Regions from separate parts of the Parabacteroides sp. MSK.9.14 genome, predicted to be linked through region 2. Evidence: riboswitches for the same ligand, from Rfam matches in the RefSeq annotation. Region 2 holds a riboswitch; each other region holds the start of a gene.
The links. A riboswitch is a leader RNA that binds a small molecule or an ion and turns the genes downstream of it on or off. The one in region 2 is predicted to bind cobalamin.
Positions count from the first base shown of each region.

Region 1: another riboswitch for cobalamin. It lies ahead of KTG12_RS16225 (Ig-like domain-containing protein); the one in region 2 lies ahead of KTG12_RS10145 (ABC transporter substrate-binding protein).
Region 3: another riboswitch for cobalamin. It lies ahead of accC (acetyl-CoA carboxylase biotin carboxylase subunit); the one in region 2 lies ahead of KTG12_RS10145 (ABC transporter substrate-binding protein).
Region 4: another riboswitch for cobalamin. It lies ahead of KTG12_RS05255 (hypothetical protein); the one in region 2 lies ahead of KTG12_RS10145 (ABC transporter substrate-binding protein).

Region 1 covers NZ_JAHPXO010000033.1:35,459-40,840, reverse strand. Annotated here, with positions in the region: gene KTG12_RS16240 (transposase) at 1-38, shown strand, start outside; gene KTG12_RS16235 (RagB/SusD family nutrient uptake outer membrane protein) at 128-1,255, shown strand; gene KTG12_RS16230 (hypothetical protein) at 1,274-1,741, shown strand; gene KTG12_RS16225 (Ig-like domain-containing protein) at 1,944-3,464, opposite strand; cobalamin riboswitch at 3,619-3,827, opposite strand; cobalamin riboswitch at 3,932-4,144, shown strand; gene KTG12_RS16220 (TonB-dependent siderophore receptor) at 4,194-5,382, shown strand, end outside.
Region 2 covers NZ_JAHPXO010000016.1:26,364-31,745, reverse strand. Annotated here, with positions in the region: gene KTG12_RS10160 (formate--tetrahydrofolate ligase) at 1-255, opposite strand, end outside; gene KTG12_RS10155 (precorrin-2 C(20)-methyltransferase) at 337-1,035, opposite strand; gene KTG12_RS10150 (hypothetical protein) at 1,223-1,582, shown strand; cobalamin riboswitch at 1,626-1,827, shown strand; gene KTG12_RS10145 (ABC transporter substrate-binding protein) at 1,883-3,043, shown strand; gene KTG12_RS10140 (iron ABC transporter permease) at 3,053-4,090, shown strand; gene KTG12_RS10135 (ABC transporter ATP-binding protein) at 4,090-5,097, shown strand; gene KTG12_RS10130 (hypothetical protein) at 5,229-5,382, shown strand, end outside.
Region 3 covers NZ_JAHPXO010000025.1:35,326-40,707, forward strand. Annotated here, with positions in the region: gene KTG12_RS13760 (RagB/SusD family nutrient uptake outer membrane protein) at 1-792, shown strand, start outside; gene KTG12_RS13765 (RNA polymerase sigma factor) at 852-1,388, opposite strand; gene KTG12_RS13770 (acyltransferase) at 2,218-3,306, shown strand; cobalamin riboswitch at 3,527-3,733, shown strand; gene accC (acetyl-CoA carboxylase biotin carboxylase subunit) at 3,780-5,297, shown strand; gene KTG12_RS13780 (biotin/lipoyl-containing protein) at 5,311-5,382, shown strand, end outside.
Region 4 covers NZ_JAHPXO010000006.1:146,701-152,082, forward strand. Annotated here, with positions in the region: gene metH (methionine synthase) at 1-673, opposite strand, end outside; gene smpB (SsrA-binding protein) at 683-1,144, opposite strand; gene KTG12_RS05250 (YIP1 family protein) at 1,157-1,723, opposite strand; gene KTG12_RS05255 (hypothetical protein) at 1,755-2,510, opposite strand; cobalamin riboswitch at 2,793-2,990, opposite strand; gene murQ (N-acetylmuramic acid 6-phosphate etherase) at 3,054-3,869, opposite strand; gene KTG12_RS05265 (lactonase family protein) at 3,916-4,977, opposite strand; gene KTG12_RS05270 (acetylxylan esterase) at 5,065-5,382, opposite strand, start outside.

The DNA of each region.
Region 1 (5,382 bases), on a different contig from region 2:
AGTTGGCTATTGCTCTACTTACATTTGTTAATTTTTAATTTTTGAATCAGAAAGCCAACTGCTGATTCGCATTAATAATTATGAAAGTCTTTTCAATGACAAATCACCCGAAGATGCAGAAATAATCATGGCACGTTATTACTTGGAAGAAGATGCTTCTGTTGTAGATTTTAATGAATTGGTCAGAGTCATGCCAAACTTACCGATCGATGAAATTATCAAAGGAAGTAAAAATGGGATTAATACATTAAACCCAGAAGTACAGACTTTTGATTCATGGGGACGTTATTGGCCTACTCAGGATTTGGTTGACCAATACCTTGTCACGGATGAAAAAACAGGTGAAGCGAAAGTTTGGTATGAATCTTCCCAAATTAAAGATAATATCGATTTCTTAAACACGACTGGATTAGAAAAAGGTTCAATCGAAACATTTACACGTTTTGACGGAGAAAAGAGATATATTCCAACATCTTTGGACTTGACTACCAGCCGTGGCGACTACCCATTAATCACCCATAATCTATACATAAAAAACAGCTCACCCCGTGATATAACGGATCTCATGTATATGAACCGAGATAAACGTATGGATGCTACAATTGTAAGAGACAAGACTTCATTATTAGGTGAATATTTGGAAATGAACATGGGAGGAAATGCCTCACAAGGAATACGGGCTAATGAAAACGGAGCATGGTATACCACAGCTACAGGTTATTACTGGAGGAAATATATCGTACCTCATGATCCTCTTTTAGAGAAAGTCAATTTCCATTATGTGATTGTAAGATTAGGAGAAATGTATATGAATTTGGCGGAAGCTTACTTATTAAAAGGAAATATACCGGTTGCTATCAAAGCACTGAATGAAACTCGGGTGATACACGGAGGACTTCCAGGATCTACAGCCACCACTCTTGAAGATGCTTGGAAAGATTACATCCGTGAAAGACGTGTAGAAATGGCATACGAAGAAGCAGATATCTATTACAGCTATCTTCGTTGGGGTAAATATGGCTCTTACAGTAATTACGGAAGAGAACCTGGAGATGTCATCAAAGATTTGAATGCTCCTATATATAAAATCTCTATCACAAGCGATCGCAAAGCAGCATGTATCAATCAACTTACCTTATTGAACAGCTGGAATCGAAAGTTCACAACGAAAAGATATTTATTCCCGATACCACAGGGAAACATCGACACCCGTGCGGCCAGTGGCATTATTGATAAACAAAATGAAGGTTGGTAATTATTAAACAATTAAGTCATGAAAAAGATATTTTATAGTTTGTTATTAATCCTGTCTGTCATTTCTTTATCCTCCTGTTTGGAAGGTAATTTGGACGAACTTCCGTTGTATGAAGAGGCCGAAATTGCATCTGTCAGCACAGTACGCTACCGCTATATCAGTGATGAAAAGAGTCCATCTTCTGATGAATTTCTTGTAAAAGAAGTAGACCTGAGTTATACTTCAGATATCGATTCCAATGCAGGAATCGTAAATATCTATGTTACAATATCAGAGGAATTTCCGACTGATCAGTTGAATAAATTATCAAAAAAAGAACTCGTCATTGCCGTTGCTCTCTCGACGGCAGCTCGTATGATGCCAACTAATGGCTCTCCGAAATTAGGTATTCCTGGTGATTGGAGCAAAGCCAATACTTATGTAGTCGAGGCTGCAGGAGGTAAGAAAAAAGACTGGATCATTGAAGTTGTCAGTTTAGAAAAATAACATACAATACAAGAAATACGATAAAAATCAGAGGAGATTGTATCTAAAAGCCATAAGTTTTTAGATACAATCTCCTCTGATACGTTCAATAATTATAATTCATTAGATTATACTATTCATACATTTCTCTTTTTCAAAAGAAGTGTTTGAGATACCGGCTTCTTGCCGAATATAACGAATTGATAACTTTTATGCCATAGGTTTAATCGTTCTCCATGACGCGGATCATGTCGAAGTAGAAACCGCCTGCGACTTCGGCACCCTTTTCGACCGTGCCGGTGGCGATGTCGTAGATGTAGATGACAGCGTTTGCATCAGCTTCAGTGTTCACGCCGATGTAAGCCTTACCGTTGAAGATGACGCTGCGTTGTGAGAATCGTCCTCCGCTATAGGCAATCTCCTTACCGTTGTAGGCGAGGCGTGTGCGCTGGCCGGTGGCGAGGTCGACGATAGAGTAGTAGTGGCTGTAGCTGTCGATCTTCGTGCCTGAAGCATCGTTACGTCCGTAAACAAGAGCCTTGCCGTTTCCGAGGTATTGAGCGGTCATCAGTTTGCCATCGGCATCCGGGTAACCATTGTAAGAGGCGTCAAACTCATATTCACCGGCATTGATACGAAGCAGAAGTCCGCGTTCGATATCTTCATCGGCAAAAGCGGCGAGGTAAAGGTTACCGGCTTCGTCATACATCACGCAGTTTTGCATCAACTCGCCGTAAGCACTACCGGCCATTTCGCTGTGGACAGGGGAAACAAGGTTTTGTTCCACTTCCATTGTTTCCGGAGCGATCACGGCAGTACGGAAGTTCGGTTCGTTTTTACTATCCATCGAGTTTGTCCCTTGCGTTTTTCCGTAATAGAAATAGAACAGTTTGTTGTCAGCCTGACGGTAAGTCAGGATACCGGATGATGTCAGTTTGCTATAACCTTCCGGAACAGAGATGTTCAACTCGCCTTCATCGATAATAGACATGTCGGCCGTGTTCAGTTTTGTCCAAATCACACCCGTCTTTTTACCGTTGGCAGACATAATCAGCAGGGTGTTGTCGTCCAACCAAGCATGGGTATAAGAACGTACTTTATAAACATTTCCCTTGAACGGACAATCTTTGATCACGACAACTTTGTTATCCTTGATTTGATACTTCACAAAGCGGTTCTCGTCCGACGGAATCTGGTAATAGTACTTGCCTTTTGAGATACATTCCATCGCATAATCGTTCAGCTCCGTACCTTCGCCCGTAATGGTGATTACCCCCATATCGGCAGTCAGCTTGCTGATGCTGTTGACCACGGTCGTATTCTTGGAACTCATGCCGCCATGTTTGCCTACGGTCAGGAAGAGGTCGAAGTGGTATTTGCTTTCGTCAAACGCAGGTGTTTCTTTTGTCACCGTGACGTTGCAAGTGGCTGTGAAACCGCCATCGTCCGTCTTAGCGGTGATTGTCGCCGTTCCTTCGGCAACCGCCGTAACGACACCTTTATCTACGGTGGCTACGCTTTCATCCGAGCTGCTCCATGTCACCGTCGCGACTGTGGCGTTAGACGGGACTACGGCAGCCGTCAACGTGCCAGTCGTTCCTTCTTTCAATTCCAATGTCTCCGGACCGACCGAGACACCGGTCACCGGGACTACTTCCACTTTGTCGTCGTCATCGCAAGCCGTGAACGCAAAGGAAGTCAGGGCTACCATGAACGCAAACAATGCAAATTTGATTTTTTTCATTTCTCTTTGTTTTTAGTTATTCAAATATTAATAATTACATATTATCCGGTATCGAATCGCTTACAGAGAATGTACACATGGAGAAATGATGTCTCTATACAAGGATAAAGAATGGCATGGCTCGATGTTTTGTTGCTCTATTCCCCGAAAGCATTAAAACGATGTTGTTTTTGGCAGGTCTTCTGACTTATTCCGCCTTTGAATGCCTTCCCATCCGGCTTGCGGACAGTGGCTTGTAGCATATTCAAAGAGTTTGGTGTGGAACTTACAGCAGCGGGTCTGTCCGGGATTTGCACCCGGTTCCCTTTTTAACACCTCCCCGTAACGAACGGGTATCGTGGAACCAAAAACTTGTGCAAAATTACGTTCCCCGCTTGATTTGACAAGGGGTTAAGGCTTGTATTATGGAAAAATACCTATAAGTAGGTATTTTACTACTACAGAGAACATCCAATCTATAAATTTTATAATTTTGCACCGTTTTTGGTGAAACGCCGGCTTCCTGCCGGTGTTTAAAAGGGAATCCGGTGGAAAGCCGGAGCAGTTCCCCGCTACTGTATGGTCCGTTTCGCAAGAAATCAAAAAGACCTGCATGCCACTGTTCCTCAATATCATACCGGGAATGGGAAGGCGTCTGATAGGATCGAGCCAGGAAACCTGCCAAATGCACATAGATAACTTTTGCTTCCGGGGTAAGAGGCATCTTTATTTATTTTTATTTATAGCTATATGAAATCGAAATTTTTTACTGTGGGCATGTTATGCCTGGGAGTAAGTAGTGCCTTTGCGCAAGATTTGTCCAAAGACACGTTGAGATTGGATGAGGTTGTCATCACTAGCCAGTATGTCAAACCGACCGAAGTCGGCAGGTTACCGGTACCTTTGTCGCAGGCTCCACTTTCCGTGTCCCGGATGTCAGCCCCGATGATTTCCGACCTTTCTTTGAATTCATTGATCGATGTTGCCCGTAACGTCACGGGAGTCCGCCCGAACAATTCGTATGGCGGCTTCCAGTCGTTCTACATTCGTGGTTTCAACACGTTTGTGGTAGTGACAGACGGAATCCGCGACGAACGTCATAACTTATATGCTTCAGCCCCCAATACAACCTTAGCTTCGATCGAAAGCATCGAGATACTGAAAGGAGCGGCATCCGTCATGTACGGGCATTCGGCACTCGGCGGGGTCATCAGCCTCGTACACAAGCAACCGACATCTGTTCCGCGAGTAAATGCGCAAATGAGTATAGGCAGCTGGGGGCGCTATTCGATCCAGGGAGGTGCCGGCGGCAACATTGCCCGGGGCGTCAATTTCAGGACAGACTTCTCCATGAGCGGAGGTGAAGGATGGAGACACACGAACGATCGGGCCTACAATGCCTATTTCGCCTTGAACTTCCGCCTTAGCGATTATGACAAACTGAACTTTTCCGTCAGTGCGAAAAACGACCGTTACGGGACGGATACCGGACAACCTCATGTCGACAAGGATATTTATGATGCAGACGGATCGGTGGTTTACCGGCCGGGCGATCTTCCGGAAGATTTCGACCGCCGTACACGCTACAATGACCCCTTGGACCATCTTGCAGACAAGGACCTGACTGTGTCTGCCAAATGGACGCACCAGTTCACCAACCCGGACTGGAGCTTGTCGGACTATCTCTCCTACTACTATGACGATCTGGATTATTATGCTTCCGAGAAGTTGACGTATCTGACATCTTCCGATCCCATATACAACCATTATTATATGAATGGAAACACCAAGACATACATAAGCCTGGATTCCATACAGCGTGTCGGTTACCAGTTCGCATACAAGGTCAGCCTTTTACAAAATCAATTGGAGTTGAAAGGAAAATTCATGACCGGAGAGGTCAAGCATAACTTCTTGGGTGGCTATTCTTTCTCATCCC
Region 2 (5,382 bases):
ACCGATTTTGTTCAATCCTAAAGCCAGCCCGATTGAAACGGTCGTCTTACCGATACCCGCTTTCGTAGGAGTGATGGCTGTAACCAGGATAAGATTGTGTTGTCTGATCTTCTCTTCGTCGATCAGATGGATAGGTATCTTGGCGATGTATCTGCCGTAATTCTGAACTTCTTCACGAGGGATACCTAATCCGGTCGCGATTTCTTTTATCTTGCGCAGAGAAACCTCTCTTGCAATTTCTATGTCTGATTTCATGTCTTATGTGAGTTTAAGTGGAAAACAAAAGTAAATATATTTTTGTATAATAACAAAATGAAAAGTCTGGTAGTTTAGATACTATTGGATGATCATAAGGGAAAAGTATGGGAATATTTTCCTCTGGATTTGTTTCCGGTCGGAGGTGTAAAACTCTTCTCCGGTCCCGACATTCTCAAAATAATGGAAGTTCGTTTCCGGATGCAACCGGATGCAGGTATGGACGGCCTCCACACATTGGGACAGCTTCATGATGACGATCACATTACCGGTCTTGATCTTTTTCGACAATTCTTCCGCCGTCAGCATTCCGGGTATGACGATGATTTGTTCTTCCTGCTTGACAATATGCAAGCCGGCTAAAGCACCCGCTGCAATGAAAGCTGGTATTCCGGCGGTTCGTTCCACTTCGATGCGGTTCTCTTTGAATTTGTCGTATATATACTGTATGGAAGAATAGAACCCTGCATCGCCTTCCGCCACAATGACCACCTTTTTCTCTTTATCCCTGGCGGATATGGCCTTTTCATACAAGGTATCGTAGACTTTCCAGACTTCGGTCCGGTCTTTGCTCATCGGGAGCGTGAAGAACTGGACTACAGATTTCTCGATTTCCAGTTCTTCGATAATACGGGCCGCACGGGAGAGTAGTTGTCCGCTTTTGCTTATGGTGGCGGGGCAATAGATGATATCGGCCTGTCGGAGTTTTTTCAAGCCTTTCAAGGTGATCAGTTCGGGGTCTCCCGGACCGAGCGATACGAAGCAGATGGGGTACGACATGTGCGTTAGAATTATTTGGTGCGCAAAAGTGAGGAAAATTGCGGAACTTTCCAAATCTGCATTCCACAATTGTGGGGATAATTTCCACACTGCCTTTTCCACAGCCCGCTTTTTATTCTTTGGCATGCAATTTGTACTTGATGGAACGATTAGAAAAAGGTAAATAGATTGTTTAAGATTTTAGGTTATGAAGAAGTTTGTATTGATGGTGGCTATGGTGGTTTCGTGTGTCTGTATGGCTCAAAACAGTCATGCGCAGACTGGACGGGATGGGAATACGGATATCGATATGTTGAGTATGAAAAATTTCTATGCGATCGATATCGTCGATGTGGACCTTGCCGCACAGGAAGCGATTTACGACGCTTATGAAAATTGCTTGATCAAAGAGGTGTACAAGTCGAATGGTAGCGGCAGCCCTATCCAGTATAAGGTCTCTCTCGAGACGACTGACCAGCGGAATCTGGTTGTCGCTTTCGACGAAAGCGGCCATGTGCTGAAAGTCATGCCGGAAGACGAATATCTGGCGGTTCGTAAGAAAAACTGATTTGTCTGCCACTTTTCTCTTGAAAGAAAAAGTAATATTATTATATTTGCCCTTTGAAACAGGTTTCCCTGTCCTCCTTACAGGACAGGGATGAAAAGGGAACCGGGTGGGAATCCCGGACAGACCACGCTGCTGTGAAACTTCGGTAACATACCGGCAATACTCAATGCCACTGATCGGGGGATCGGGAAGGTGTCCGGGGATGGAAGTAAGTCAGAAGACCTGCCGTTTCGGTTTTGAAGAGTCTCGTCCTCGTGGGGTGGACAACGCTCGCTCGGTTATAATAAAATAATATTGAATATGAAAAAATGCCTGGCAGGGTGCTGCCTGCTTATGTCGTTGTGTGTCGCATCCTCGTGTACGATCAAAAACAATCAATGGACCGATAAGGTGGAAACGACGGAAGAAAGCGCGTTTTCCGGTGTCCATATTGTACCCGAGTATGCCCGTGGTTTCGAATTATCCTATCGGAGCGGGTATGTCTTGCTGGATATCCAGGACCCGCAGAATGAGGAAAGTACGACTTTTCATTATGCGCTTGTCAGGAGAGGAACGAAACCGGCCGGCATCCCTGGATCGTATACTGTGATCGAGACACCCATCAGAAGTGTTATCTGTATGACATCTTTGCAGTTGTCCAATTTTATCGAGATGGGCGAACTGGACAAGGTCGTAGGGGTGACCAGTACCCGGCATCTGTTCAATAGGGAGATGAACGAACGTCTCAAGAGTGGGAAGACCGCCAAAATCGGCATAGAAGGGAATTTCGACAACGAGGTGATCATGAGTATGAACCCAGACCTGATCCTTGTTTCGCCTTTTAAACGGGGCGGATATGAGACCTTGAAGGATGTCGGTATCCCATTGATCCCACATTTAGGCTATAAGGAGATGACGCCGTTGGGACAGGCGGAATGGGTGAAGTTCGTCGGCCTGTTGGTGGGACAGGAGCAAAAGGCAAACGAGATATTCGACGCCATCGCGGCCCGTTACAATGAATTGAAGGAGCTGACGGCGGAGGGAAAAGTGAAGAAACGTCCAGTTGTGTTGAGCGGCGAGATGCGGGGCGGTAACTGGTATGCCGTAGGAGGGGAGAGCTTTCTCGCCCAACTTTTCAAGGACGCCGGTGCTGACTATTTCCTCAAAAACGACAAACGTTCGGGAGGTGTGACACTTGATTTCGAAACTGTCTACAACCAGGGTGACGAAGCCGATTACTGGCGCATTGTGAACAGCTATCCGGGTACGTTCAGCTATGAGGCATTGAAGGAGCAGGACCCGCGTTATGCCGATTTCCGTGCCTTCAGAGAGAAAGGGATCATCTATTGCAACATGAAAGATACGCCTTTTTACGAAAGTATGCCGACCGAGCCGGAAGTCGTACTGGCCGACCTGCTGCATATATTCCATCCGGACCTGCTGCCCGATCATACACCTGTTTATTATGCACGGCTCAAATAGGCTGCACGAATGAGACATTCCACTACTTTTCTGATGTCGCTCATCGTAGCGTCTATCCTGGTCCTGATGTTCCTGAATTTGGTGTTAGGATCGGTGTCTATCCCGTTGAAGTCTGTCTGGAACATTATTTGCGGACTGGGAGACGAGCCGGTGACCTGGCAGAATATCGTCTGGAAATCACGTCTTCCGCAGGCATTGACTGCTTTGGTGGCGGGAGCGGGCCTGGCGATAAGCGGCTTGCAGATGCAGACTGTTTTCCGGAATCCACTGGCGGGACCTTCTGTGCTGGGGATCAGCTCTGGTGCGAGCATGGGCGTGGCCTTTGTGGTACTGCTGAGCGGTAGCCTCGGAGGGGTTGCGCTTAGTAAATTGGGGTTTATGGGAGAAATTGCGCTTTCGATAGCAGCCGTGATCGGTTCGCTCTCGGTGATGGCGTTGATCGTATATGTGTCGCAGAAGGTGAAGGGGAACGTGACGCTGCTGATTATCGGCGTGATGATCGGCTACGTGGCGAATGCGGTGATCGGCGTGCTGAAGTTCTTCAGCGTGGAGGAGGATATTCGCGCCTATGTGATCTGGGGGTTAGGCAGCTTCTCACGTGTTTCCGGCAACCAGATGATGCTGTTTGTTGCGATCATGGCGATTCTGATCCCTTTGTCGTTCCTGTTGATCAAGACGTTGAACCTGATGCTGCTTGGCGACGGCTATGCCCGTAACTTGGGATTGAACATCAAGCGGGCACGTCTTTTGGTGATCACCTCGGCAGGAGTGCTGACGGCGATCGTGACGGCCTATTGTGGACCGGTCATCTTTCTTGGCCTGGCCGTCCCGCACCTGTGCCGGGCCATTTTTCAAACATCCGACCATAGGGTCCTGATGCCTGCCGTCCTGTTTGCCGGTGCCGCATTGGCACTCGTCTGCAACCTGGTTGCCCGGATGCCCGGCTTCGAAGGGGCTTTGCCGGTCAATTCGGTGACTGCCCTAATCGGTGCTCCGGTAGTGGCCTCCGTTCTATTCCGTAAACGTAAAAACGAACTGAACGAATGATGAGACAAGATACGATTCATATAAACGATCTCTCTATCGGTTATCGGACAAAAAACGATACCAAGTTGGTGGCGAGTCATATACAAGCCCGGATTTATAGCGGAGAATTAACCTGCCTCTTAGGGGCGAACGGAGTCGGGAAGTCGACGCTTCTGCGCACGCTGTCGGCTTTCCAGCAGAAGCTGGGAGGCGAGATCGCCGTCTTGGGACGTGATATGGACAGTTATTCGGACAAGGAACTGAGCACGACGATCGGTGTGGTCCTGACGGAGAAGTGTGACATCCGGAATATGTCCGTGCGGGAATTGGTCGAGATGGGACGCAGTCCCTACACCGGTTTCTGGGGACGGTTGGACAAGGAGGACAAGCAGGTCGTGGAAGAATCGATCGCCTTGGTACGGATTGAGAACCTGGCCTCCCGCATGGTGTACACCCTGTCGGACGGAGAACGGCAGAAGGTTATGATCGCCAAGGCACTGGCTCAGGAAACACCTGTTATCTTTCTGGACGAGCCGACCGCTTTCCTCGATTTTCCGAGCAAGGTGGAGATCATGCAATTGCTCCACCATCTGACGCGAAGCACGAACAAGACGATTTTCCTCTCCACGCACGATCTCGAACTGGCGCTCCAGATCGCCGACAAGATTTGGCTGATGGACCGGACGAACGGGATTACGCCTGGTACGCCCGAAGACCTCGCCCTGAGCGGCCACTTGAGCGGTTTCTTCGCCCGCAAGGGAATCGTGTTCGACACGGAGACCGGCTTGTTCCGCATCGATAACCGGTATTCGAAAGAAATACGCCTGATCGGGCATGGACAGAAATATGCGATGGTCCGCAAGGCACTCCAGCGGAACGGTATACGTGCCGATCGGCATGTGGAGTCGCCTGTATGGATCGAGACGGGCGATCTGTCTGTCGGTTCCGCATTCCTGATCCACCATCTTGACGGACGTACGCTGGCGGCCGATACCATAGAATCTCTCTTGCAGGAGCTTTCTGTTTGACAAAAAAGCCTAAAAGGAAAAACTTTTCCCACTTCATTTGTTATTTCTATCAAAGAAGAATAATAGAGTCCTCGGAGAAGCAATTGGTAAATTATCCTATACTTTCCGTAACTCGGATAAAATTAAATGATATGAGAAAGTATTTCCTTTATGCTTGCCTGTTGTTCGCTGGCGTGTTTACCGCTTGCGATAACGATGATTCGGACGGGATCGACCCCTCGATCCCTTTTTATCAGAATTTGGGTGTCGAATATAATGTTACGCAGAACCATACCCATATAGGAG
Region 3 (5,382 bases), on a different contig from region 2:
CGTAAAACTAAGTACAATCTTTACCGTAATTGTCCGGGAGCTACAGTCGACTCGGTTGGCGCAGATGGTTGTACCTATAATCAAGTGGCTGCCTCCGGCACTTACAATATGTATGTCGGTCGTGAACCTCGTTTCTATTTGACGGTGATGTGGAATCGTCAGTGGTATCATCAGGCAGAACGTGAAGTACAAATGATGTCGAACGAACAAGACGGCGGTCCTACGCATGACGCTCCGCAAAACGGTTATCTGAACCGTAAGAAAGTCTCATTGGATCAAAACCAGCGTAACGGTATACATCCGTATCGTCCGGGTATCCTTTACCGTTTGGGCGAGGCTTATCTGAATTATGCCGAGGCTTTGAATGAGTGCGATCCGGGTAATCCTGACATCTTGAAGTATCTGAACTTGATTCGTGAACGTGCCGGTATGCCGCAGTATGGAACCGGAAAGGATAGTAATGGTTTTGATAAAATTCCATTGAACGGCCAGGATGAGGTGCGCGAAGCGATCTATCATGAACGTCGCGTAGAACTTTGCTGTGAAAACGGCTTGCGTTATTTAGACCTCCGTCGTTGGAAGAAAGCGGAAAAAGTGTTGAATCAACCTATGTATGGTATGAATTTCAGTGGAACGAAGTTGTCGGATGATCCAAATGATGATGCTGCATTCTTCAAGCGCACGCAATATATCAAACGTGTCTACGAGCGTAAATTCTATTGGTATCCGATCTATCAAGATCAAATAGATAAAGACCCGACACTTGTTCAGGCTCCGTTCTGGGACAAGTGAGAATGTACAAAAAGTTATTCGTAATGCTAAAGAGGGGCAAAACTGCCCCTCTTTATTGTTTATCTCAGGAACATCAGTAGAAACAATAGTTCAATTTTTCCTTGTTGCATACGTTCTATGGCACGGTAGATCATTTTTCGCACACTTTTGGGAGTGATATTAAGTATTTCGGAAATTTCTTGTATGGAGAGTGCTTTGATAAAGCGCAAATATATGACTTCCCGCTGCTTGTTTGTCAGTAAATTCAATAGGTTTTCAACCTCTTTCTCATAGTTTCTTCTTTCTTCTTCATCTTCCATTAAAGCTTCGGCATCAACTTCTATTTTGAAATCGTATTCGACTTCTTCATCTAAGCTAAGCCAGTTCGCCTGTTTACGTAAAGATGTTATTATCTTGTTCTTGAGAGCACTAAACAGATAGGATTTCGGAGAACCGAGAATTTCTATTTTATCAGCCGATTCAAACAAGTGCAAAAAGAGATCATGTATTGCATCTAATACAAAATCTTTTTCCACTCCGAAGGCTATTCCATAGGCGAACAACTCATCTATATAGTTCTCATACCATTTATCAATTTCTGATTTGATATTTGACATTTCGTATTGGTACAGTGAAATTCAAAACCGCAAAAATATAGAATCTCATTCGAATAGGCAATGAAATATCAAGGCTACGCACCAAAATTGTAATTGCCTTAGTTGTTCAACAGGGTGACCGTATCACAATTTTCTAAGGTCATGATCTCTATACGGAGTTTTCACAAATCCTCTATCACTCTATCACTACGAAGGTTATGGCTATTAATATTCAAGCGTTAGAGGCTGTGATACAGGACGTTTTCCTCTATCACTCCTCTATCACTTCTGACACATGGTGCTTTTGTCATATAATTGAAAACCAGCGTATTGCCTTCTTTCGCTTTTGAAAAAGCATATGAAATAATCGAATAAACAAATGTAAAAACGAATATAATAGGTATTAAATTGGAGAAATACGGTTCTTCATTTCACAAAAGTCCTCTCTTTTTTTAGCAGAAACAAGCAGATAATTCCGTAAACACCCCCATGTTGCCATCCTTAACATCCGGGTGTAGAGGGTCGGTACATCCGGGTGTAAGAGGGGGCAACATGGGGATGTCCGGCAACAAAAGTGCCTTGCCGGACAATCAAAACCACCCGGTTTTACCTATTTTATAGCCGTTTTTAGAGAAAAAGGCTCTGTTTTTTCTTTGGTATATTTCATGCGATTTCCGGGTTTTGGTGCGGTTGCCCTGGTTGTTCAAATCTGTTTGAGAGGATTTCCGGCTTTTTTCCTATCTTTACCGCCAATTAAGCAGTATCAGGAAAATTACGAAGATTTCCGCCATGAATGCATGCTTCGCCTAAAGAATTAAATCTCTTATTAATATAGTAATTAAGCAAAAAAATGAAACGTATAGTTTTTTTGGATTATGTACGCGTGTTCGCATGTTTCCTTGTTATGGTCGTCCACGCCAGTGAAAACTTTTACGGTGCCCCCGGTTCGACGGACATGGTGGGACCGCAAGCCTTTCTGGCAAATGAGTCAGACCGGCTATGGGTGTCCATATACGATGGGTTTTCGCGTATGGCCGTGCCGTTGTTTATAATAGTCTCCGCTTTTCTTCTTGCGCCGATGAAGGAAGGGCAGACCATGTGGCAGTTCTATCGTCGGCGTTGTATCCGCATTCTACCACCGTTTTTCATATTCATGATACTCTACAGTACTCTGCCGATGTTGTGGGGACAGATTGATGGAGCGACCTCGATCAAGGATCTGTCGCGGATATTTCTGAACTTCCCGACGCTGGCCGGGCATCTATGGTTTATGTATCCCTTGATCAGCATTTACCTGTTTATTCCTATCATCTCGCCCTGGTTGAGCAGAGTGACGGTCAAAGAAGAACGTTTCTTTATCGGGTTGTTTCTCTTGTCGACCTGTATGCCATATCTGAACCGTTGGTTCGGAGAAGTGTGGGGACAGTGCTTTTGGAACGAATACCATATGCTGTGGTATTTCTCCGGTTACTTAGGCTATCTTGTGCTCGCACATTATATACATGTCCATCTGACCTGGAACCGTTCCAAACGTTTTATTATCGGAATTGTTTCGATGCTCATTGGTGCAGCTATTACCATATATTCGTTCTATGTTCAGGCCGTTCCCGGAGAAATACTCCCCACGCCCGTGCTGGAAATAGGGTGGGCTTTCTGCACCATCAACTGTGTGTTGCTTACGGCCGGCACGTTCCTGATGTTCAGTTGTATTGAACTTCCCGAAACTCCGCGCTTCGTATTGGAACTCTCTAAACTCAGCTATGGGATGTATCTGATGCATATCTTTTGGCTCGGTCTGTGGGTGGCGGTGTTCAAGTCCGTCTTGCCGTTACCGACTGTTGCCGCCATTCCTGCGATTGCGACATGCACGTTCATTTGCTGCTTCGTGACAACCAAGGTTATTTCGCTCATTCCGGGCGGCAAATGGATCGTCGGGTAGAATATATTCGTTTGTTACTTTCGATTTTCACTTTGTAAGGGGTAAAAAGATCGTTATCCCTTCATTTATTCTAAAATCAGCGATAGCAATTCTGTAATCAGTGGCAGTGATTATATAATTGCTGTCGCTGATTTTGTAATTGCTGCCATTGATTACAGAATATTTCGTGTGTCCGTACCGAATTTTGGCGGTCGAAATAGAGCGTATCAGAAAAAAAGTTTACATTTGCCACCGAATCGGTTCTGTATTTCCCGTTCGGGAATATGGATTAAAAGGGAATCGGGTGTAAATCCCGGACAGTCCCGCTGCTGTGAAGCTCCGTTTTAACATCTTGGAACTACTTTCGCCACTGACTTGTTATAATTAAGTCGGGAAGGCTTCAGGATGGGAGTCAGTCAGAAGACCTGCCGTTCATTATAAGGTTCATATCCTCGTGGGTTAGGCTATGGATGCGAAACATAAATACAATAAATATGATAAGAAAAGTTCTGATTGCGAATCGGGGCGAGATAGCTGTGAGGGTTATGCGCTCCTGTCGCGAAATGGGGATACGGTCGGTGGCTGTTTTTTCGGAAGCAGATCGGACGGCACGTCATGTCCTTTATGCCGACGATGCGGTCTTGATAGGACCGGCAGCATCAAAAGATAGTTACCTGAATATCGAAAAGATCATCCGAGCAGCCAAGCAACACAAGGTGGATGCGATTCATCCCGGATATGGTTTCCTGTCCGAGAATGCGGATTTTGCCCGCCGGTGCAAAGAAGAAGGAATCGTCTTTATCGGCCCGTCGGCAGAAACGATGGAGGCGATGGGAGATAAAATATCCGCCCGCAAGCGGATGATAGACGCCGGCGTGCCGGTCGTTCCTGGCACGCAGCAGCCTTTGCAGGATGTTGGAGAAGCATGCCGGGTCTGCCGGGAGATCGGTTTCCCGGTCATGCTGAAAGCCTCGATGGGAGGCGGTGGAAAGGGAATGCGTCTGATCCATAAGGAAGAAGAGGTGGAAGAGGCTTACAACGCCGCTCGCTCGGAGTCGCTCTCTTCTTTTGGTGACGATACAGTTTATCTGGAAAAGTACGTGGAGGGACCACATCATATCGAGTTCCAGATTTTAGGCGACAATTACGGGAATGTGGTCCATCTCTGCGAACGCGAATGCTCTGTGCAACGCCGTAACCAGAAAATTGTCGAGGAAAGTCCGTCGCCGTTCATTACGCCGGAACTGCGGAAAGAGATGGGCGAGAAGGCGGTTGCGGCTGCTAAGGCCGTCGACTATTCCGGTGCCGGGACGATCGAGTTCCTGGTTGATAAACACCGTAATTTTTATTTTCTCGAAATGAACACCCGTTTGCAGGTGGAGCATCCGATTACCGAAGAGGTGTTGGGGCTCGACTTGGTAAAGGAGCAGCTTCGTATTGCCGACAACGAACCGTTGCATATCCGGCAGGAAGATATCTCCCAGCGTGGGCATGCTATCGAATGCCGGATCTGTGCCGAAGATACCGCCAACAATTTCATGCCATCTCCCGGCATTATCCGCCAGCTGACCGAACCGAACGGGATCGGAGTGCGAATCGACAGCTATGTCTATGAAGGTTATGAGATTCCGGTCTATTATGACCCGATGATCGGCAAGCTGATCGTGTGGGCTACCAGCCGCGAGTATGCGATCGAACGAATGAGGCGTGTCTTGCACGAATACAAGATTACCGGGCTGAAGACGAATATCAGCTATCTCAGGCGGATCATGGATATACCTGATTTTGTGCATGGAACCTACGATACATCGTTTATCGGAAAGCATGGCGAGGAGCTGCAACATCCGGTGAACCCCGGAGACGAGCATGAATCGGAAAATATCGCCATGATCGCTGCTTATATGGATTACCTGATGAACCTGGAGGAGAACGCATCGGGCTCTTCGGCGGACAACCGCCCGATCAGCCGTTGGCGTGAGTTCGGGTTGCAGAAAGGTGTGTTAAGGATTTGAAAAATTGTTTATAATGGAAATACATATTGGAAACCGGGTGGCTGATGTGGAGCTGCTTGGAAAGGATGGAAACAAGGTGCGGCTC
Region 4 (5,382 bases), on a different contig from region 2:
TCTGCCCCGAAAACGTACGTCCTCCCTGGGCAGATAACGTCATAGAAAGCATAATCGGTAAATCCTTGCCTTTTTCCTTCAACACAGCCTCGGCAGCTTCCAGTCCGGCTTTCACATTCAGCGTGTCGAAAGTCGTTTCAAACAAAACGATATCCACGCCCCCGTCTACCAAAGCGTCTACCTGTTCTTTATAGGCACTATACAAATCCAAGTAGGTGACAGCACGGTAAGCCGGATCGCTCACGTCAGGGCTCATCGAAGCAGTCTTATTAGTTGGGCCGACAGAACCAGCTACAAAGATCGTGCGATCCGGATGCTCCTTCATAAAGCCATCGGCCACCTCACGCGCCAATTTTCCGGCAGCCAAATTGATATTTCTCACCTGCCCTTGCATGCCGTAATCCTCCATCGAGATAGCATTTGCATTGAAAGTGTTGGTAGCAAAAATATCGGCACCGGCATCCAGATACTGACGGTGGATCGATTTGATCACATCCGGCCGGGTGATACATAACAGGTCGTTATTTCCTTTCAGGTCGCTCATCCAATCGGCAAACTGTTTTCCGCGATAATCTTTCTCGGTCAGTTTAAATCCCTGGACCATCGTACCCATTCCTCCGTCCAGAATCAAAATGCGTTCTTTCAGGAGATTCAAAAATATTTCTTTATCCATAAAGGTTCGTTACCGTTTAAATGCACGATCCATCTCCCGGCGGTCGTCCCGTTCCTTGATAGAGTCGCGTTTGTCATATTCCTTCTTACCTTTGGCAATAGCCACAACGACTTTGGCCAGTCCTTTATCATTAATAAAAAGACGTGTCGGAATAATTGTAAAGCCATTATTGCGGGCAGCGCTTTCAATCTTCCGCAATTCCTTTTTAGTCAGCAACAGCTTGCGGTCACGGCGAGCCGTATGGTTATTGTATGTCCCGTAGAAATATTCTGCCACATACATATTCTTCACCCACAATTCCCCCTTCTCCACAATACAAAACGTATCAACCAGACTCGCCTTTCCCAAGCGTATCGATTTGATCTCCGTACCGGTCAGCACGATCCCTGCCGTAAACGTGTCGAGCAACTCATAATCGAAAGTCGCCCGCTTGTTCTTTATCTGTATGTTATTACTAATCTTCTCTTTCATCTTATTCTCCTATCAAAAACGTAAACCGGGCATCAGCATGGAAAGAATTACCTCGATCAACCAGGGCGTCAGCAAAATCAGACCGGTCGCGGTCCCGACAAACTTCAGGCGTATCTTCTCCTCCACCTGCATATAAGGGCCGGCCCCTTCCCATACGATATAAAATGTATATAACACAAATATACGCAAAAAGAAAAACTCCGGAAGTAACATCAACACGATGTTCAATGCAAACATCAACGAAGACGAATAGCCGACAAAGCGTTGACACAGTTTCATATCCTTCTCCCGTTTGAACCATCCCTGCCAAATCTCATTCAGCAAATAGGAAGCCAGATAAAAGCCGCCGAACGCAGCGACTAATGTCCGGATAGACGACTTCAACGCCAGTTCGACATCAAACTCCTTCCGAGTGAACAGCACGCCTAAAAAAGCAGCAACCGTAACGAATCCGATGAGAGGATACACAAACCGGGATAAAAACTCATCGTCCTTTTCTTCTTTTCTCGTCAGAATATCCCACGCCTTTCCCGGCTGGGAGATGATGGCTACAACCAATTTAAATATCTCTTTATACATTTTTCAATACGCTCGTTTGCTATTTATCATTTTATTTGCCTTTTCCTGTCAAGTCTATTGTAAACACGTCGGAACTTTTCCAGTTTATCGATGCAGAATCCTTCCCGAACGAATATGCATAGTTAATCCGGAACTTCAGTTCATCCGAATGATTCTTTTCCGCCTTTTTCACCAGATCTTCGATATTGAACGCACAAGGAATAATCATCGCCTCGCCTCTTGTCGTGTCCGCCTTGATTCTGATCGTGCGGAGGTAGAGGCTATAAATATTATCGTCTCCCAACAATTTATCCGAATTATAGGACAAAGAGAAACTGTCCACTTGGTTTGCCGGGTGATTGCTTATCTCCGTGAACAGGAACAAATTGCCTCTGATATAAGCGGAACGCGCCTGGAGGGAAGAAAGCAACAGTTCGTCCTTTGCAACAATAGAGGTATCGGTCAACGTATTATAGAAGTTCCAACGATTAACCTCCGAGATCGTATTTTCATAAATAATAGCCTCGGTATAACTGGTATCCGTCCCTGCCCCCATATTGTTTGCGACCCCGTAATCGATGGAATAATCAAACAAAATACATTCTCCGTTTTCCACATTGGCATTCTGGAAGTCTTCCGAAGAGACCACTACGTCCCCCTTGGTATAAATAGCCTTACCAGGTCCGTAACCGGTCACCACTACCCCTGCCTGGTTTGCCATCGTCAATTGGGTGGCCGGGTCTCCCAAACAAGAATTCAACACAACCAAACAAAAGGCCAAAACGCCATATAATACTGTTTTTCTCATTTCCATATACAAATTTGAAGTCGTATTTATCTTCCTCTCTTTATGGAGGAAACGCACAAAGGTACGAAAAAAAGGTTTATACGACAAAAGCCGGAAGATTAATCACACTCATAAAAGGAAAGCATGAATCGAGGCGGAGCTCATCCCACCCACAGATTCATGCCTCTTTTCCTAATTATTATGGCAAAATAATTAAAAACAAGTAAATAGCTACGGGAAACGGAAATAAAGAAAGGCAAAAGCCTACGGCTTCACAGTTCTCTTCCGGCCTATCCTCGAAGCCGTCGAAAAAATATGCGTTGCAGGTCTTCTGACTTACTTCCGGTATGAGCGCCTTCCCAACTCGCGTCAGTGGCATAAAAGAATTGCCCAATCCGTTTTGAAGCTTACAGCAGCGGGACTGTCCGGGATTTGCACCCGATTCCCTTTTAATCCTTTTCCGCAGATTGCGAAGCAGGAACAATGCATGGGACAAATATAAAGATATTTTCCATATATTTCTCATCTTCTTACAGAAAAAAGCTGAAACCGACTCCAGACCCGTTAAGCTTTGCGGTAAGCCTCGACAGCTTCCTGAACGGAGCCGTACATCAACAGCAGATGGCGGGATTGGTTATAGGGAAGATTCAATTCCTCGGCAACCATGCGGGTTCCACGGTCTATAAGTTTCTGATTGGTGAGCTGCATATTGACCATCCGGTTTCCTTTAACCCTACCCAATCGGATCATAACGGAGGTGGAGATCATGTTCAGGATCATTTTCTGCCCCGTGCCGGATTTCATACGGGAACTGCCAGTGACAAACTCCGGCCCGACAATCATTTCGATTGCGATATCGGCCTCCATCGCCATCGGTGAATCTGGATTGCTGGAAATGGAGGCAGTCAGGATGCCCTGTTCACGTGCTTTGCGAAGGGCACCGATCACATAGGGAGTCGTCCCGGAAGCAGCAATGCCGATCACGGTATCCTTCGTATTAACCCGGTGCTCCAACAATTCCTGCCAGCCGCGTTCCTCATCGTCTTCGGCATTCTCCACAGGATTCCGGAGGGCAGTATCGCCACCAGCTATCAAGCCGACAATCAGTGTGGAAGGCATCCCGAACGTCGGGGGGATTTCGGAAGCATCCAAAACTCCCAACCGCCCGCTGGTTCCAGCTCCCAGATAAAAGATCCGTCCGCCCTGCTTCATGCGGGGAACGATCTGCAAAACCAATTCTTCTATTTTGGGGATTGTCTCTCGGACAGCCAACGCCACTTTCTGATCTTCCGTATTGATATCTTCAAGCAAGTCCCGGACGGACTTCCGTTCCAGGTCGTTATAGAGAGAATTCTGTTCCGTTATCTTAATGAATGACATAGCTTATTACAATTTACACGTTGCAAAGCTACTAAAAATATCACATTTACATGTCGGTAAACTTCAAGCAAACAGGCTTACTAACTCGGATGTCTTTTCCCGTATCTTTCAACAAACCGCTTTGCTTGTCTATTTCGTAAACCTGCACGATATGACTATCCCGACAAGCGCAAAGCAGGAACTTGCCGTTGGGGGTGATGACGAAATTACGCGGATGAATACCGGTCAGCTGATAACCAATCTTTGTCAATTGCCCGTTTTCCAGATCGATAGAAAAAATCGCGATACCGTCACCTTTCAGACGGTTAGAGGCATATAGGAAACGACCGTCCGGTGTGATGTGTATATCGGCACTACCGGAGACATGTAACGTATCGGCTTCTACAAACCGGACCGGGGTCAGGTTGCCCTTGTCGTAATACATGAGAGCGACGCGGCCCGAAAGCTCGCTAATCAGGTAAGCCCATTTCCCGTTCGGATGAAAAACCGTATGGCGCGGACCTTCTCCCGCCGGCAAACTAAAAGAGGAAGGCGTCCCTTCCCGCAAACTCAAGCCTTTATCGGAAGCAACGATCTCGTATTTATAAATCCGGTCCGTTCCCAGATCGTTGGCATACAGATAGTTCTCATCCGGAGAAGCGTACACGCAATGCAGATGCGGGACCGCCTGGCGTTCGGCCCCCGGGCTTCCTCCTTCATACGCATATACTTCAGCCGGTAGCAAAGCTCCATCGGCCGAGATGGAGAAAACACTTATGCTTCCGCCGTTGTAGTTGGCCGTGACAGCCATCCGGCGTTTACTGTCCACCCAGATATAGCAGGGAGCGCTCCCATCCGTATGCTGCTCGTTCAGCAAAGAAAGCGTCCCGGTTTGCTTGTCAAACGAATAGGCACATACTTTCGCGTCCGGCACAGCAGTTTCACTTACCGAATAGACAAACTTGCCATCCCGACTCACTGTCAGATAAGAAGGGTCTTGAATGCCCGACAGGCTTTTCACCGGCACAGCCGTCCCTTTCTCCACATCGAAGCGAAACAGATTTATACCAGGGTCTGTAGCACCCGCATACGATCCGACAAACAAAAACAATTCACTATCCTTTTGCATACACGATGTTATTGCCATAATTAACACCCCCGCTAAAAAATACTTTAAATTCGACATACATGCATTATTATTAACCGGGAAACATATTTACTTTCCGCATTTATCTTTCAACCATTCAATACGTTCCGACTGCTGTTCCGGATATGTCCAGTGACCGGTTTCGAGGTAAAGATGCAAGTCCTTCACTCCCGGAATAACATTGTAGGCCGAATACATGGATGTCGGAGGACAAGTCACATCATTATATCCCCAGCTATACCAGCCCGGAGCGTTCACCCGGCGGGCAAAATTCACGACATCAAAGTAAGCGAGCGTTTCCACTTCGTTTGCCACAGGCTGCGCATTCCGGTAGTAATGCGGCCAGCCTCCCGCACGTTTATGCAGATAGCCGGCATAATCGCACAA